DNA from 2 places in the Serratia sp. TSA_7 genome. Region 2 is predicted to be linked to the other one. Evidence: predicted binding sites of a transcription regulator. Region 2 holds the regulator's gene; the other holds the start of a gene.
What was found. The regulator PhoB, encoded in region 2, activates phosphate uptake and scavenging genes when phosphate is short. The targets are predictions, from matches to a motif close to CTGTCATAAAACTGNCNNAT.
Positions count from the first base shown of each region.

Region 1: a site for PhoB is predicted at 4,682-4,701, ahead of phoA (alkaline phosphatase). Genes of this name have one in related genera too.

Region 1 is NZ_JBQZFU010000001.1:426,561-435,618, forward strand. Features, by position in the region: gene ACUTQW_RS02060 (MFS transporter) at 192-1,499, shown strand; gene ACUTQW_RS02065 (hypothetical protein) at 1,533-1,964, shown strand; gene ACUTQW_RS02070 (AAA family ATPase) at 2,061-2,561, opposite strand; gene ACUTQW_RS02075 (antibiotic biosynthesis monooxygenase family protein) at 2,758-3,105, opposite strand; gene ACUTQW_RS02080 (ArsR/SmtB family transcription factor) at 3,180-3,863, shown strand; gene ACUTQW_RS02085 (glutathione S-transferase N-terminal domain-containing protein) at 3,927-4,634, shown strand; gene phoA (alkaline phosphatase) at 4,773-6,200, shown strand; gene ACUTQW_RS02095 (GNAT family N-acetyltransferase) at 6,351-6,911, shown strand; gene ACUTQW_RS02100 (TetR/AcrR family transcriptional regulator) at 6,918-7,541, opposite strand; gene ACUTQW_RS02105 (NmrA family NAD(P)-binding protein) at 7,639-8,478, shown strand; gene ACUTQW_RS02110 (malate:quinone oxidoreductase) at 8,913-9,058, shown strand, end outside.
Region 2 is NZ_JBQZFU010000006.1:99,555-108,612, forward strand. Features, by position in the region: gene ACUTQW_RS18500 (hypothetical protein) at 1-239, shown strand, start outside; gene proY (proline-specific permease ProY) at 273-1,679, opposite strand; gene brnQ (branched-chain amino acid transport system II carrier protein) at 1,751-3,070, opposite strand; gene ACUTQW_RS18515 (cobalamin-independent methionine synthase II family protein) at 3,519-4,625, opposite strand; gene ACUTQW_RS18520 (PstS family phosphate ABC transporter substrate-binding protein) at 4,839-5,777, opposite strand; gene phoR (phosphate regulon sensor histidine kinase PhoR) at 5,794-7,110, opposite strand; gene phoB (phosphate response regulator transcription factor PhoB) at 7,135-7,824, opposite strand; gene sbcD (exonuclease subunit SbcD) at 8,048-9,058, shown strand, end outside.

The sequences.
Region 1 (9,058 bases), on a different contig from region 2:
ATAAAATTAAAATTAAAACCATTAATTTCATTTTCATGCCGCGAACAAACCCGTATTGCATATAGTTGTACATACAAGTATATGTAAACAAGAGATTGCAAAAATGTGATCACGGCAAACAGCATCCTTCAGGTATCACTGGTGAAACATTAACAATAAAAACATGCCACCCATCGCGAGAGATAGAGATAATGACGAACACAGTTGAAAATGAGTTATCCGAGAATCGGACGATCGACAAGAAAACGATAAATTATAAAATCATATTTGGCGCCAGCCTCGGTAACGGGCTGGAGATCTTCGATTTCACCGTTTACAGCTTCTTTGCCGCCATTATCGGAAAGCTGTATTTCCCCAGCGACACGGCCTACGGTTCTTTATTAATGTCGGTGGCCGTTTTTGGCGTCGGCTTTATTATGCGGCCGCTGGGCAGCATGGTGTTGGGGGCCTACGCCGATCGGGTCGGGCGTAAGGCCGCCATGTTAATGACTATTGTTCTGATGGGCGTCGGCACGGCGCTGATCGCCTTCGCCCCCACTCATGCGCAGATTGGCATCTTCGCACCGATGCTGATCGTGGTCGGGCGATTGATTCAGGGCTTTGCCGCCGGCGGTGAAGTGGGGTCTGCGACCACCCTGCTGCTGGAGTCGGCCGGGGCCAACCAGCGGGGATTCTTTGTCAGTTGGCAGGCGATCAGCCAAGGCATCAGCGCCTTGCTCGGTGCCTCTTTCGGGCTGCTGTTGACCTATTTTCTGCCGGAAGAAGCCCTCTATTCCTGGGGCTGGCGCGTGCCTTTCATCGTCGGCCTGCTGATTATTCCCGTCGGCGTATATATCCGTAAACACCTGGAAGAAACCTATAGCGGCGAGGTTGCGGATCAAGAACGCCCACCGGTTAACCCGGTCTGGGATGTGCTGCGCAATCACTTTAAAGACCTACTGCTGGGAATGCTGATCATTATGTCCGGCACCGTGATGGTTTATATTGTGCTGCTGTATATGCCGACCTATATGATGCAGACCTATCACATTGCCGCACCAACCGCCTATCTCTTCAGCTGCATTGCCTCAGTGGTGCAAATCGTCGCCGTTTATTTCGCCGGCCGCTATGTCGATCGGGTACAAAACTACAAAAGACCGCTGCTTTTCTCTATCTTTGCCGCCCTGATACTGATTTATCCCACGTTCTGGTTCCTGGGCTCCACACACTATCTGTGGCTGGCAATCCTCTTTCGCATCTTGCTGATCGGCGCTTTAGGGATCAATATGCTGTCGAGCACCATGCTGATCGTCTCTGCGCTACCGCGCCATGTCCGCGCTACCGGCACCTCAATGATTTATGCCTTCGGCGTTACGCTGTTTGGTGGGTCGGCGCAGCTCATCGTCACCTGGTTACTGGATGTCAGCGGCAATCCTATGGCGCCGGCCTGGTATGTCACCGGCATGCTGACTATCAGCCTGATTGCCACTACAGTGTTCAAGGAGCGGCACAAAAACTGACGCAATGGTTTTGTCCCAGGAGCGAAGAGAAGTATGGATACCCCTTATAATTTGGCATTACTGACAGGCGCAGGGCTGAGCGCCATGGCGGCCCTGGTGCATGTTTGGGTGATCAAGGCGGGGCCGCGCGGATATCGCCTGTGCGGCGCCGGCGATCGCTTTATCCGCGCCGCCGAAGCCGGCAAGACATTTCCGGCCATCGCGACCGCAGGTATCGCCCTGGTGCTGTTTATCTGGGCGCTGTACGCTTTGGCCGGCGCCGGCATTATTGCGCCGCTGCCATTGCTGCGCCCCGCGCTGTGCTTCATCACGTTTATCTATTTGTTGCGTGGTATTGCCGGCCCCGTTGCGCTGCGCAATACCGGCCGCAGCCACAGATTTATCGTCATAAGCTCATTGATATGTCTCTGCATAGGTCTGGTTCATCTGCTGGGGCTTATACAGCGTTGGAATGTGCTGGTATAGCTTTCCGTTAACGCAAGAGATAACACCCGCTCTGCACCGCAGAGCGAGGTCGCTGTCGATACCGCGTTTGAAACCACGCCCCTCAAACGGGCTGACTCAGGCCTGATCGCCGTATCTAACCACAGTCAGCCGCTCTTCCTCTGAAGGGGAAACAAAGTAGTGGGTAAGCAGATCGAAGGTTTCTTCGCTGAGCACAAAAGGATGATCGCCCTGTTCATTTCTCAGTTTGATCCGGCTTTTGCATTGCGTATCGCTGACGTCCAGAAAATGCAGACAATGGCTAACGCCGGCGGCGTCCGCCAGTTGTCTGGCCCAAAGACGACGATCCGGCGTGTTCATCGGAAAATCGAGCACCACCGACAGCCCATGACGCAGCAGCTCTACAACATGTTCGCTCAATGCCTGCCGTAGCCGGGCCGAATAGCGGACGTAATCCTGCAACCCGGTCATCTGTTGTTCATACAGCGTCGCCAGCCAGCTGTCCTCAACAATCAACAGCGTTTGTGGCTGCTGCGACAAGCGGTTTGCCAACGTCGACTTGCCTGAACCGGCTTTGCCGCACATCAGATGTAAAACAACCTGGGGGTGATTTCCCATGACGTCCTCCTGGGTGATGGCCAGCAGGAGGATAGATTGCCCCGCCTTACTGGCGGGTTTTGGCTTGAAAGAGACGCGCTATCCCACCACTCTGAGAATGGTGATAATAATCTGCGCGAATACAAGTCGGTTTTTATTCATCCACTATCAATAGAATAAAGCCGGGAGGGCTGTCAACGATAAAACCAACTTTGCATTAACCTGCGTGATAGCCGCAGCTGTCCTGCGGCGCTTGATCCCGCTGATCCAAACCATAGTCGCGCACCACCTCCGCCACCCGCAGGCGATACTGCGCCAGCACATCATGGCGGCCACGCGCCTGCGCAGCCCGGTGCTGCTCGAGATTGCGCCACTGTTTTACCGCCTCTTCATCCCGCCAGAAGGACAGCGACAGCAACCGCTGCGGATCGGCCAGGCTTTGAAAGCGCTCGATGGAGATAAATCCGTCAATCTCCGCCAGCAGCGGCTTTAGCTCTGCCGCCAATTTAAGGTAGGTTTCACGCTGCCCGTCGGCGGCCTGCAATTCAAAAATAACGGCAATCATAGAGAGTTCCTGTCAGGACGATTAACCCTATCCTAAGGCTAGACCTACAGCCATACTTCGCCTAATCTCGAAGTATGAATGACATCAATATCGAAGATCGCCTGGCGGCACTGACTGCCGCTATTGCCGACCGTACCCGTGCGCGCATGTTGTGCCTGCTGATGGACGGCCGCGCCTATACCGCCACCGAGCTCAGCGCCGCCGTGGACGTCGCCGCCTCTACCGCCAGCGGGCATTTGGCGCGCTTGCAGGAACAACGGTTGATCGCCTGCGTCAAACAGGGGCGCTACCGCTATTTCCGCCTGGCGGGCCAGCCGGTGGCCGATGTGCTGGAAACGCTGATGGCGCTGGCCGGCGTCGAACGGCCGACGGTGAAAAGCACAACCCCCACCTCGCTGCAATTCGCCCGCACCTGCTACGATCATATGGCCGGTGAAGTGGCGGTAAAACTGCATGACCGTTTGCATCAGTTGGCCTGGCTGGTGGGCGAGGAAGACTACCGGCTGAGCGACGCGGGGCGGGCTGCCCTGACGCGGTTGGGCATCGACTGCACGCCTGCGCCTTCACGGCGGCGCTTCGCCTGCGGCTGTCTGGACTGGAGCGAACGCAAGGCTCACCTCGGTGGCGCACTTGGCGCAGCGATGCTTAACGCTTTTATCGAACGCGGCTGGATAAGGCGCCGGCTCGATAGCCGCGAGCTGCAACTCACCGCCACCGGCAAGAATGCTCTGAAAGCACATTTTGACCTCACGCTTTAGCCCCACAGCGCGTTAGCTTTGGTGCAATACTCAATAGGCACACCGTCAACCCGAGGACTCCTCATGCTCGATCAAACCCAATTCCCCATCACCAAACTGTGGCCGGCGCAACATCCGGAACGGCTGCAGCTTTACTCGCTGCCAACGCCTAACGGCGTAAAAGTCTCCATCATGCTCGAAGAGATCGGCCTGCCTTATGAAGCGCATCTGATCGATATCGGCAAGAATGAAACCTGGACGCCGGAGTTTTTGTCGCTGAACCCGAACGGTAAAATCCCCTCGATTATCGATCCCGATGGTCCGGGCGGTAAGCCGCTGCCGCTGTTTGAATCCGGTGCCATCCTTTTGTATCTGGCAGAGAAAAGCGGTCAATTCCTGCCACAGGATCCCGCGCAGCGCTACGAAACCATCCAATGGGTATTTTTCCAGATGGCCGCGGTCGGCCCGATGTTCGGCCAGCTCGGCTTCTTCCACCGCTTTGCCGGGCGTGAATACGAAGATAAACGCCCGCTGGAGCGTTATAAAAATGAATCCAAACGCCTGCTCGGCGTGCTGGAAAGCCGCCTTGAAGGCCGCGACTGGATCATGGGCGCAGATTACACCATCGCCGATATTTCACTGCTGGGCTGGGTGCGTAACCTGATCGGTTTCTACGAAGCGCGCGAACTGGTGGAGTTCGACAGTTTCCCACGGGTGGGGCAATGGCTGGAGCGCGGTTTGGCGCGCCCGGCAGTGCAACGCGGCCTGACTATTCCCGCCCGCAACGAATAATTTATTGCCTGGGATAGCCGCCGGCTATCCCATTTTCGCCCCCCGCATCGTCATAAAAGTGTCACACCTCTGCACTACTCTCCCTGCGTAACAAACTGATGCTATTTGTGTTTTATTATTACGACAAGGAGTTTTCCCATGCTGCAGCCCGTTTCTTTGATCGCCGGCGCCGTGTTATCCGCCCTGCTTTGTTCCACCGCCCTCGCCGATGAAACGCCGGCCAATACCGCTGGTCTTTCCGAGCGAGCGGCACGCGGTAACATCGTGGAACCGGGCGGCGCACGCCGTCTGAGCGGCGATCAAACCGCCGCGCTGAAAGCCTCGCTGTCTGACAAAACGGTCAAAAACGTGATTTTATTGATCGGCGACGGCATGGGCGATTCTGAAATCACCTCGGCGCGCAACTACGCAGAAGGCGCGGGCGGCTATTTTAAAGGCATTGATGCCCTGCCGCTGACCGGCCAGTACACCCATTACTCGCTGGATAAGAAAACCCACAAACCGGATTACGTGACGGATTCCGCCGCTTCGGCGACCGCATGGTCCACCGGCGTAAAAACCTATAACGGCGCGCTGGGAGTTGACGTCAACGGCAAGGACCAGCCGACGCTGCTGGAGATCGCCAAAGCGGCGGGCAAAGCCACCGGCAACGTCTCCACCGCCGAGCTGCAGGACGCCACACCGGCAGCGCAGGTCTCGCATGTTACCTCGCGCAAATGTTACGGCCCGGAAGAAACCAGCGAAAAATGCGCCACCAACGCGCTGGAGAATGGCGGCCGCGGCTCGATCACCGAGCAATTGCTCAAAACCCGTGCCGACGTCTCGCTGGGCGGTGGAGCGAAATCCTTTAATCAGCTGGCGAAAAGCGGCGAATGGCAGGGAAAATCATTGAAAGACCAGGCAACTGCGCTGGGTTATCAGTGGGTGGAAAACCTCGACGGCCTGAATGCCATCAGCGTAGCCAATCAGCAAAAACCGCTGCTGGGATTGTTTGCCGCCGGCAATATGCCGGTGCGCTGGCAGGGCCCGAAAGCTTCGCATCACGGTAATATCGACCAACCGGCGGTCACCTGCGAGAACAACCCGGCACGTACTGCCGACATCCCAACGCTGGCGGCGATGACCGAAAAAGCGATAGATCTGTTGAAAAACCAGCAGAACGGTTTCTTCTTGCAGGTGGAAGGCGCATCGATCGACAAGCAGGACCATGAAGCCAACCCTTGCGGCCAGTTCGGCGAGACGGTCGATCTGGATGAAGCGGTACAGAAAGCGCTGGCCTTCGCCCGCGCCGACGGCAACACCCTGGTGATCGTCACCGCCGACCACGCCCACTCCAGCCAGATTATTGCCGTCGATGCCAAGGCTCCAGGCCTGACGCAAACGCTGACCACCAAAGATGGCGCGCCAATGACCATCAGCTACGGTAACTCGGAGGAAGGCTCTCAGGGACACACCGGCACCCAGTTGCGCGTTGCCGCCTACGGCCCGCATGCGGCTAACGTCGTGGGCCTGACCGATCAGACCGACCTGTTCTACACCATGCGTGACGCTATGGCGATCAAGTAAGTTGGTTGCCGGGTAGCTTGCTCTATCCCTTCTCCTCCTGAATATCAGGGGGAGAAGCGGCTTTAACAGGTTAAAAATGATCGATTAACGGCTATATTCCCCCTTGAGTCTTCACTTCGCGCCAAAGCGCCCAGATGAAAGGATGAACCCTTGCAGTTGATTAGCCTGCCATTGACCACCGAACGCCTGCGGCTACGCCGCTTTACCCCTGCCGATCTCAACGCCTACGCGGCTTATCACCGTCTGCCGGCGGTTTATCGTTATCTGTACGCCCCCACGCCGAACGACACGCAGTTGGAAGAACAGCTTTCCCAGGCGGTGGCTTCGCGTTTCAGCGAGGATGGCGATATCTTTTATTGTGCGGTCACCCTGCAAGACAGCGGGGAATTGATCGGTGAAGTGCTGCTGAAACTGGCCAACCGCGCGGCATTGCAAGCAGAGATCGGCTATATCTTCAACCCGGCCTACGCCGGTAAAGGCTACGCCGCAGAAGCGGTGCGCGCGGTGCTGGAGCGTGGCTTCAGCGAAGTGGGCTGCCACCGCATCTTTGCCCGGCTCGACGCCGCCAACCGGGGCTCGATCGGCGTGGTCGAGCGGTTGGGCATGCGCAAAGAGGCGCACCTGCGGCAAAACGATCGTTTCAACGGCGAATGGGGCGACGAGTTTATTTACGCCTTGTTGAATGAAGAATGGCAGCACGGGCTGCCGTAGCGCGTTCTAGGCATCTGCCAGCACCTTCGCCGCCATTTGCTTATAGCTCTCCACCAGTTCTCGGCCCTCATCGGGGCCGGTACTGACCGCCAGGCGCATCGTCGCCTCTCCCAGATGCATCAGCAGAAAAGCGGCATTTTCAACCGCAACGGGAGCCGCCTGTGGCCGTAAACGCCGTATCGCCGCCGCCAGCAATGCACCGTTCAATCGGCTTTCCGCCACCTCTTCTTCGCGCAGCGTTTTGTTGGCCTGCGTCGCCGCCCAGATATCCCGCATGACGGGCTCGGCCATAAACAAGGCATAATATTCGTCAATCAGGCAGCTAAAAGCCTCGATCAGTTGCGGAAAATCCTGCACCCGAGATAAACACTGCTCGATGCATTCGCGCGCTTCCTGGTTATAACGCTGTGCCAACACGCGCACGATAGCGGTCTTATCCGGGAAGTACTGGTACAGCGCCCCAATGGAAATACCGGCATTGAGCGCCACTTCGCTCATGCGCATCGCATCGCTGCCCTGCCGGGCTATCAGCGCGGTGGCGCAATCGAGGATCAGCTCCACCTTCTCGCGGCTCCGCGTCTGGCTGGGTTTACGCCGCAACGCGGGCGGATTTTTTTGCTTGTCATTCATCAGCATCGTCCTTTGAACCAAAAACTGCCTTGACAATAATACGAGGGTTTATCATATTTACAAAACATGAGTGACACTCACATTTTGGAGATGAACGATGGATAACAGCGATAAGACCGCACCGATACTGGTTTTAGGCGCCACCGGAAAAACCGGCAGCCGTGTAGCAGCGCGTTTGCAACAACATGGCGTGGCCGTACGCCCCGGCCACCGTGGCGCCGCCATTCCTTTTGACTGGGAGGACAGCGGCAGTTGGCAACCGGCCTTACAAGATGTGAAAAAGGTGTATCTCAGCTTTCAGCCCGATCTGGCGGTGCCGGGCGCCATCGACACCATTGAACGTTTTTGCCGTCAGGCGGTAACGGGCGGCGTGCAAAAGATCGTGTTGCTCAGCGGGCGCGGAGAAGACGAAGCCCGGCAGGCGGAGGAAGTGGTCGAGCGCAGCGGCGCGGACTGGACGATATTGCGCGCCAGCTGGTTTATGCAAAACTTCAGCGAAAGCTTTATTCTCGATGAGCTGCTGAACGGCACGGTTTATTTGCCGCCGGGCGAAATTCCAGAACCCTTTATTGATGCCGACGATATCGCCGACGCCGCGGTCGCCGCTCTCACTCAGCCCGGCCACAGCAATAGGGTATATGAGCTGACCGGCCCGCGACTGATGACGTTTGAACAAGCCATTAGCGAGATTGCCGCCGCCAGCGGACGTGAGATCCTCTATCGGCAGGTGCCGATAGCCGATTATGTCGGTTATCTGCGCGAAGCGCAGTTGCCGGAGGAGATGGTCAGTTTGCTGGAATATTTATTCAGTACGGTACTGGATGGACGCAATGCGTCACTGACCGACGGCGTTCAACGCAGCCTTGGGCGCCCGGCGCGTGATTTCACCACCTATGCCGCCGACACGGCAACCCGCGGTATTTGGCAACCGCGCTAATCGGATGCCGGCCGCCCTACGGCGGCCATTTTCTTTTTGTTACCGGTTAGCCTTTGCAATTCATCGCTAAATATTGTGTGATAATGAAATATCGTTTAAATCAACGGCAATTAAACCCTGCTAATTTAACGGTTATATTTAGCCCGCAATAATAAATGAATTATTCCTGCCTATATTTCTCTTTTTTTAGTTACAAAAGTAGTTTTTAACATTCTTGCAAACAATAATATCCCCTCAGTAACCTGAGTTGAACACTCCGCCTCCAGGTAGCCTGTAATAATCCACTTTTCGTTAAAGAAAACTATTAACAAAAAGACATTATCACTGCAATTCGGCTCATGCCGGGCGGTCTGTTTTGGCTTATTTCCAGGGTAACTCCCGATAAATTCTTTCACCTGCAATGAGTAGAATTTACACATAAGAGATTTGATTTAATGAGAAAATTACTCGTCCTGATCTTCTGTCTGAATCTGTTCGGCGTCACGCAACAGGCTGCCGCAGAAGAGAATAAGACCGTCGATGTGGTACTGATTGGCGGCGGCATCATGAGCGCCACCCTGGGGACTTACCTGCATGAGCT
Region 2 (9,058 bases):
TGTTTACTCTGCTGGCCACCCTGATGTTTATCGGCTGCCTGCATAGCGCCTCGCTGGATGAAAGCCTCATGAGCCGCACGCTGCAACCCTCGCTAAGTGCCCTCAGCAGCAGCATGCAGGATATCCGCGAAGTGCTGGCGCGCTGCGCCGGCGAGGGCAAAGAAGAACGACTGTGCGACAGTAGTTTGCGCGTTGAAGCACGCGCCTCGGGTGACGATGAAACGGAAGATAAAAGATAAAAAAACACCGGCTCATGGCCGGTGTTTTCATTTTCAATCCTGCTGTGGCGCCAACACCGCCCGCTTTTTCTGACGGCTGACCTTGAAGTAGTAACCCGCCAGCAGCACCGCAACCCATACCAGGCCGGCGTACAACGAAACGCGGGTGGTTGGGAAATAGCCAATCAGGCCAATGATGAACGCCAGGAAGATAATCGCAATCACCGAGGTGAACACGCCGCCGCGCAGCGGGAACGCCAGCTTTTTCACCTGCTCTTTGCTCAGACTGCGGCGGAAGGCAATCTGCGAGCACAGGATCATGATCCACACCCACACGGTGGCAAAGGTCGCCAGCGAGGCAATCACCAGGAACACGTTTTCCGGCATGATGTAGTTGAGGTAAACAGCCAACAGCAACGCCAGCATCATCACCAACACCGTAACCCACGGAATGCCGCGCTTCGACACCTTGCTGAACATCTTCGGCGCATGACCCTGCTCGGCCATCCCGTGCAGCATGCGGCCGACGCCGAACACATCGCTGTTAATCGCCGACAGCGACGCGGTGATCACCACAAAGTTGAGGATGCCCGCAGCCACGGTAATCCCCATGTGCTGGAAGGTCAGCACAAACGGGCTGCCGTTGGTGCCCACCTGATTCCACGGATAAATCGACATGATGACGAACAGCGTACCGACGTAGAACACCAGGATGCGCCACGGCACCGAATTGATGGCCTTGGGAATCGACGTTTTCGGGTCCTTGGCTTCACCGGCGGTGATACCGATGATCTCGATGCCGCCATAGGCGAACATCACCAGTTGCAGCGACAGGATCATGCCGATAAAACCATTGCTGAAGAAGCCACCGTTGGACCACAGGTTATGGATACCTGTCGGTTGCCCGCCGTTGCCGATCCCCCAAATGATGATGCCGATACCGGCGGCAATCATGATGATGATGGTGGCAACTTTGAAGAACGAGAACCAAAACTCCAGCTCGCCGAACACCTTCACGCTCATCAGGTTGATGGCGCCAATCACCAGCACCACGCTCAGCACCCAAATCCAGTGCGGCACCTCGGGGAACCAGACGCCCATATAAATGCCGAACGCGGTCACATCGGCGATGGCGACGATCAGAATTTCAAAACAGTAGGTCCAGCCGGTGATATACCCGGCCATCGGGCCAAGGTAGTCCTGCGCATAACGAGAGAACGAGCTGGCCTGCGGGTTGTTGACCGACATCTCGCCCAAAGCGCGCATGATGATAAAAGCGACGACGCCGCCAATCAGGTATGCCAGCAAAACGCTCGGGCCGGCCATTTTAATGGCGTCCGCCGAACCGTAGAACAGGCCGGTGCCGATGGCCGAGCCGAGAGCCATAAAGCGGATATGACGCGTGCTGAGACCGCGCTTCAGCTTATTGGCCGCAGGGGCGGAGGGTGACTGTTGTTGCATGAAAATAACCCGTGTTTTTTAAACGTAAAAAGGCCACGGACAAGTCCGTGGCCCAAAATTCAGCCGGGGGATTATGGGTGCGCGGTCACTTCAGAACGCGTACAAACCCGGTCATAAATCGCGACCAACACCAGCATCAGCAGAGAAGGCGACAGCCATGCCAACCCCTGCGCAGCCAATGGCAGGTGATTGGTCCACTCCGGCAACAGGTGCTGGAAGGTGGACGCTTTCACCGCGTCAAGGATACCAAACAACAGGCTGACCAGCATCACCGGCGCTATGATGCGCGTCGCGCTGTTCCACCAGCGCAGGGTGAAGCTCAATACCACCAGCACGATACACGGCGGGTAAATCGCGGTCAGCACCGGGATAGAGATCTGGATCAGATGGCTCAGGCCCAGATTGGAAACCACCATCGAGAACAGGCCCAGAATAAAGACCAGCGTTTTATAAGAGAACGGCAGGTACTGAGCAAAGAACTCGGCGCAGGCACAGGTCAGGCCTACCGCAGTCACCATACAGGCGATGAAGATCAGCGCCGCCAGGAAGAAGCTGCCCAACCCACCGAAGGTGTTTTGCACATAAGCGTGCAGGATCACCGCGCCGTTGGTCGCGTCCGGCACCAACACGCCACTGCCGGAACCCAGCTTGAACAGGCTCAGGTAAACCAGCGTCAGGCCCACACCGGCGATCAGGCCGGCCAAAATGGTGTAACGCGTCAGCAGGCCGGCATCTTTCACGCCGCGGGAACGCGCAGCGTTAACGATGACGATGCCGAACACCAGCGCGCCCAGCGTATCCATGGTCAGATAGCCGTTGACGAAGCCGGAAGAGAAAGGAACGTGCTGATAAATTTCGGTAGCCGGAATAGGCGTGCCCGCCGGCCAAACCAACGCCGCAATGCCGAGTGCGCCGAGCGCAACGATTTTCAGCGGAGCCAGCACGTGGCCCACGGTATCGAGCAAGCGGCCCGGATACAGTGAAATGCCGATTACCAGCGCGAAATACACCAGGCTGTAGATAAACAGCGGCATGGCGCCATCGCCGGTCAGCGGTGCAATACCCACTTCAAAGGACACGGTCGCGGTACGCGGGGTGGCGAACAGCGGGCCAACCGCCAGGTAGCAGACCGTCGCCAGCAGCAAACCGGCGCTGCGGCCAATCGGCGTGCTAAGGGCGTCAATACCGCCGCCAACGCGTGCCAGAGCGATAACGGTTATCACCGGCAAACCGACTGCGGTAATCAGGAAGCCGATTGCTGCGGTCCAGACGTGCTCACCGGATTGTAAACCGACCATCGGCGGGAAAATGATGTTCCCGGCACCGACAAATAAGGCAAAGGTCATAAAACCCAGCGCAATAATATCTTTTGACGTTAAACGATGACTCATACGATGTCGTGTTGCCTGTTCAAATGAAAAAAAGTACCCGATATCGTGGTGGCGTAATGCCCCCACCCGGTTGCCGGCTTGCCCTTTCATCGTGAGACCAACAAGAGCAGAAAACGCGTAACGTCCGGCGTTTTGTCCTTATTCGAAATTGACCACTCATGATGATGGACAGAGTTTTAGGAGTTATAAATGGAGGTTTAGTCCGACAACGGGGGGTAAGTTAAACGTTTATAGCGTTGAAAGGCAAGTCGCGTGACAAAAACCAGAGCTATCGACCAGATAATCTTTTGTCACCAGTCGATCATATTGGCTATCAATAAATATACACTACATGATTTGTATCATTTTTGAGCGTCCCATTCACAAACCGTGAAACATCCGGCTTGAGACCGCGCGAAAACGCCAATAAACGATCGGTTTTCGCGTGGTCTGAACGGGATCTGCGCGCTTACCAAACCTCTCGGGCAATATTCACCACGCTTTGCAGCTTATTCCACTGCTGCTGTTCGCTCAGGCTATTGCCCTCTTCGGTCGAGGCAAACCCGCACTGGGTGCTGAGGCACAACTGGCGGCGATCGACAAACTGCGCGGCCTCCTCGAGACGCTGTTTCACCTGCTCCGGGTTCTCCAGCTCGCCGTTTTTGGTGGTGATCAGGCCGAGCACCACCTGCTGTTTACCGGGTTTGATAAAACGCAGCGGCTCAAAGCCCCCGGAGCGCTCGTTGTCGTATTCCAGGAAGAAAGCGTCGATATTCACCTGGCCGAACAGGATTTCCGCCACCGGCTCGTAACCGCCTTCGGAGATCCAGGTAGAGCGGAAATTACCGCGACACACGTGCAAGCCGATGGTCAGATCGTCCGGTTTGCCGGCGATCACCGCATTCAGCACGTCGGCGTAGATCTTGGCCAGACGATCCGGATCCTCACCGCGCTCGCGGATCTGCCGTCGTTGATCGTCCGAGCACAGATAAGCCCAGACGGTGTCATCCAGTTGCAGATAGCGGCAGCCTGCATCATAAAACGCCTTGATCGCATCGCGGTAGGTCTGCGCCAGATCGTCAAAATAGACATTCAGATCCGGGTAAACCTGGCTGTCGATGGCCTTGCGCCCGCCGCGAAAGTGCAGCACGCTCGGGCTGGGAATGGTCATTTTCGGCACCGCATCGCCGGCCGTCGCCTTCAGGAAACGAAAATCCGCCAGCATCGGGTGCTGGGGGTTAAAGCCCACTTTACCGACCACCTTGATGCTGCGTGCGCGGGTTTGCACGCCGTTGAACTGGATCCCCTGCTCCGCATCATAACCTTCCACGCCGTCCAGTCCTTCCAGGAAGTCAAAGTGCCACCACGCACGGCGGAATTCGCCGTCCGTCACCACCGCCAAACCGAGGTCTTTCTGTTTTGCCACCGCCAAACGGATCTGCTCGTCTTCAACCGCGCGCAACCGGGCGGCATCGATTTCGCCTTGCTGGAACTGCTGGCGAGCGGTTTTCAGCGCCGCAGGGCGCAACAGGCTGCCGACAACGTCAGCGTGAAAGGCGTGGTTGCAATCGCACATATTTATGACTCCCGGTGACAGGCAAAGGATCGGGCCTCTTTGCTTCAATGATTGACAGTGTGAACTATTACGCCGAGTCACTTTGGACATCCAGACGTCCAAAAAAACCATTGGGGAGCATCCTGTCACGCCGCTTGTCGGGCGGCAATAGAATAATTTTCATTGGTGTTGAGAGAAATTCACGTTGGGCGCCACTCGGCGCCCGTTGGAGGATTACTTCAGGCCCAGCGCCAGCCGGGTTTTACGCAGCGTATCGGGTGGCAGCGGCAGGTAACCGTCATGATTAACCAGCTTTTGCCCGGCATCGGACAGCACGCGATCGAGAAAAGCGGCGGTCAGCGGCTCCAGCGGTTGGTTGGGGGCCTTGTTGATGTAAATATACAGATAGCGCGACAGCGGATAGCTGCCGTTGCGCACGTTGGTATCATTGGGGACAACATAGTTTTCACCCGACTCCGCCAGCGGCAGCAGACGCACGCCACTGGCGCGAAAACCGATGCTGGCGTAGCCAATGCTGTTCAGCGAGCCGGCCACCGCCTGCACCACCGAGGCCGAACCGGGCAGCTCATTGACCCGCGGCATAAAATCGCCGCCGCACAGGGCGCGCAGTTTGAAATAGCCGTAAGTGCCGGAGGCGGAGTTACGCCCGAAACGTTGGAGGTCGCGCTGTTGCCAACTGCCGGTCAACCCCAATTCGCCCCAACGCATCAGCGGCCGGCTTTCGCCGCAGCGCCGGGTAGCGGAGAAAATGCGGTCGAGCTGCTGCAGGTTCAGGCCACGCAACGGGTTGTCCTGATGCACCAGCACCACCAGCGCATCCACCGCTACCGGCACGGCCAGCGGCGCATAACCATAACGGTGTTCGAACGCCGACACTTCCGCCGCCTTCATCGGCCTGCTCATTGGCCCAAGCTGCGCTGCGCCCGCCGCCAGTGCGGTAGGCGCGGTTGAAGAACCGGCGGCCTGGATCTGCAAATTGACGTTAGGGTAGTGCTGACTGAAGTCCTGCGCCCACAGCGCCATCAGATTCGCCAGCGTATCGGAGCCGACGCTCGACAGGTTGCCGGACAGCATACCGTCCGGCTGCGCCAGTGCGCCGCGGCTCGCCAGCAGCGCCAGGCACAGCAACAACCATCGGGTAATTCGGATCATGCCAGCCTCTCGCGCGTTAATTTTTCACCGCATTCTCTGATAAAGCTGCAGGAACAATCAACCGGTTAGGCAAGGTAAAGATGAAACGGGTGCCGATCCCCTGCTCGCTGAGGATCTCCAACCGCGCATCGTGGTGGCTGAGCGCATGCTTGACGATCGCCAGCCCCAGCCCGCTGCCGCCGGTCTGGCGTGAACGGGCTTTATCGACGCGGTAGAAACGCTCGGTCAGGCGCGGGATATGTTCGGCGGCGATGCCCGGCCCGTTGTCGCTGACCTGGAATTGCGCGCCGTTTGGCGTCTGTTGCCAGCTCACCTCAATATGGGTGCCTTTCGGCGTGTGATTGACGGCGTTATACACCAGATTCGACACCGCGCTGCGCAGTTGGTCATCGTTGCCGAACACCTTGAGCTGCTCGTTCACCCGGAAGGTAATCTCATGGTTGTCGCCGCTCAGCGACTGCGCCTCACGCTGCAACACCCGCAGCATCAGCGGAATATCGACCCGCTCGTTCATATCGACGTTAGGTGCCGCCTCAATGCGCGACAGCGTCAGCAGCTGTTTGACCAGCCCGTCCATACGCCGGGTCTGTTCCTGCATGGTGCCCAGCGCCTTGCCGCGCAACGAGCCGTCCAGCTCCTCGTCGCTCATCATCTCCAGGTAGCCCTGCAATACCGTCAGCGGGGTACGCAACTCATGGCTGACGTTGGCGAAGAAGTTGCGGCGCGCGCCTTCAAGCTGGCGCATTTGGGTGACGTCGCGCGCCACCATCAACAGTTGCCCTTCCGAATAGGGCATCACGCGGAACTCGACATAGTGCTCGTTATTGAGTTGCAGCGTCAGTGGCCGCGTGAATTCCTGCTGTTGCAGATAGTGGCTGAACTCTGGGTAACGCAACAGGTTAAGGATGTGCTGGCCGTTGTCTTCCGGCCAGCGGAATCCCAGCAGATGCTGCGCCAACCCGTTGCACCAGAAGATATTGCCTTCGACGGTGGTCATCACCACCGCATCGGGCAGCGATTCCGCGCCGCTGCGAAAACGTTTGATCAACAACGCCAGTTCACGGCGACGTCGACGGTTGCGCTGTTGCATCTGGTAGAGGCCGTAAAACAGCGGCTCCCAGCTCCAGCGCCCAGGCGGCGGCGTCATGCTGCGATCGACCCACAGCCAGTGGGAAAGTTTGAGTTGGTTGTAGAAATTCCAGACCAGCGCCGCCAGCACGGCGGCCAGCAGCAGCCAGGGCAGATAGCCGAAAATCAGCCCCAGCAGTAAGGCAGGTAAACAGAAAAGAGCCAGCTCCAGGGCCAGCCTCTTCCAGGAAAGGCGTTCTAGCACAGCATATTCTCCAGCGCGACGCGATCAGTAACGCGTTGAGAATCGGTAGCCGGTGCCCCGAACGGTTTGAACCATTTTGTCATGACCAGTGGTCTCTAACGCCTTGCGGAGCCGGCGGATATGCACGTCAACGGTGCGGTCTTCCACATAAACGTTAGTGCCCCAGACGTGATTAAGCAACTGTTCACGGCTATAAACACGTTCCGGATGGGTCATAAAGAAATGCAGCAGTTTGAACTCGGTCGGCCCCATATCCAGCGCCTGCTCATTAGCCATTACGCGATGTGAGGAAGGGTCCAGGCTCAGCCCCTGCATTTCAATCACTTCTTCCACCGCCATCGGTGAAATGCGGCGCATTACCGCCTTGATGCGCGCCACCAGTTCCTTCGGCGAGAACGGCTTGGTAATGTAATCGTCCGCACCCACTTCCAGGCCGCGCACCCGGTCTTCTTCTTCACCGCGTGCGGTCAGCATCATCACCGGAATATCGCGGGTCAGCGCTTCACGCTTCATGTGTTTGATAAACTGGATACCGGAACCGCCGGGTAACATCCAGTCGAGCAACACCAAATCAGGGAACGGCTCAGACAGGCGCGTCACGGCGCTGTCATAATCCTCGGCTTCCAACGGTTGGTAACCATTCTGTTCCAACACAAAGCACACCATCTCACGGATCGGCGCTTCGTCTTCCACCACCAGTATGCGTCTTGCCATCGTCAATCCTGCCAATGTGTTAGCGATCACAGTTGATTGCGGGCGCCATTATGCGTCAGTTTTGTGACACTTTTATGAAAAAACCAGCCTGTTATAGCCAGTAAGCATAGCGATTATTTCCAGCTTCAAAGAAAAATCATTCAGTTGTCATAATCATTGCGTCACGACAGGAGAGTCTGCCCCCTTTATAATCCCCCCATTAGTTTATCGCCCCGGGAGTGTCATGCGCCTGATCCACACCTCTGACTGGCATCTTGGCCAGTACTTTTTCACCAAAAGCCGTGCCGCCGAGCACCAGGCTTTTTTACGCTGGCTGATCGAGCAAATCGAACAGCAACGGGTGGATGCGCTGATCGTCGCCGGGGATCTGTTCGACACCGGGTCGCCGCCGAGTTACGCCCGCGAGCTGTATAACCGCTTCGTGGTGGAGCTGCAGCGTACCGGCTGCCAACTGGTGGTGCTGGGAGGTAACCATGACTCCGTGGCAACCCTGAATGAATCGCGTGAATTGCTTTCTTGCCTGAATACAACGGTGATCGCCAACGCCCAGAGCGACATCGGGCAGCAGATCCTGGTGCTTAACCAACGCGACGGCCAACCGGGTGCGGTGTTGTGCGCCATCCCGTTCCTGCGCCCGCGCGATCTGACGACCAGCCGCGCCGGCGAATCGGGCGCGCAAAAGCAGCAGGCGTTGCAAGAGGCGATCGCGGAACACTATCAACAGCTCTACCAAGCGGCCTGCGCACGCCGCGATGAACTGGGGCTAACCTTGCCGATTGTCGCCACCGGCCACCTGACCACCGTGGGGGTTACCACCTCCGATTCGGTGCGCGATATTTACATCGGCACGCTGGATGCCTTCCCGGCGCAGGCGTTTCCGCCGGCCGACTACATTGCGTTGGGGCATATTCACCGGGCGCAGAACGTCGCCAAATCCGAGCATATCCGCTACAGCGGTTCGCCTATCCCGCTCAGTTTCGATGAGCTGGGCAAACCCAAGAGCGTGTTTATGGTGGATTTCGTCGAAGGCGCCCTGCAACAGGTCACCGCACTGGATATCCCCAGCTTCCAGCCAATGCAACTGATCAAGGGCGATTTGGCGCAGATCGAGCAACAATTGCGGCAGTTCGCCGATTATCAAGGTGAACTGCCGGTATGGCTGGATATCGAAGTGGCCACGCAAGATTACCTCAGCGACATTCAGCGCCGTATTCAACTGCTGGCGGATCAACTG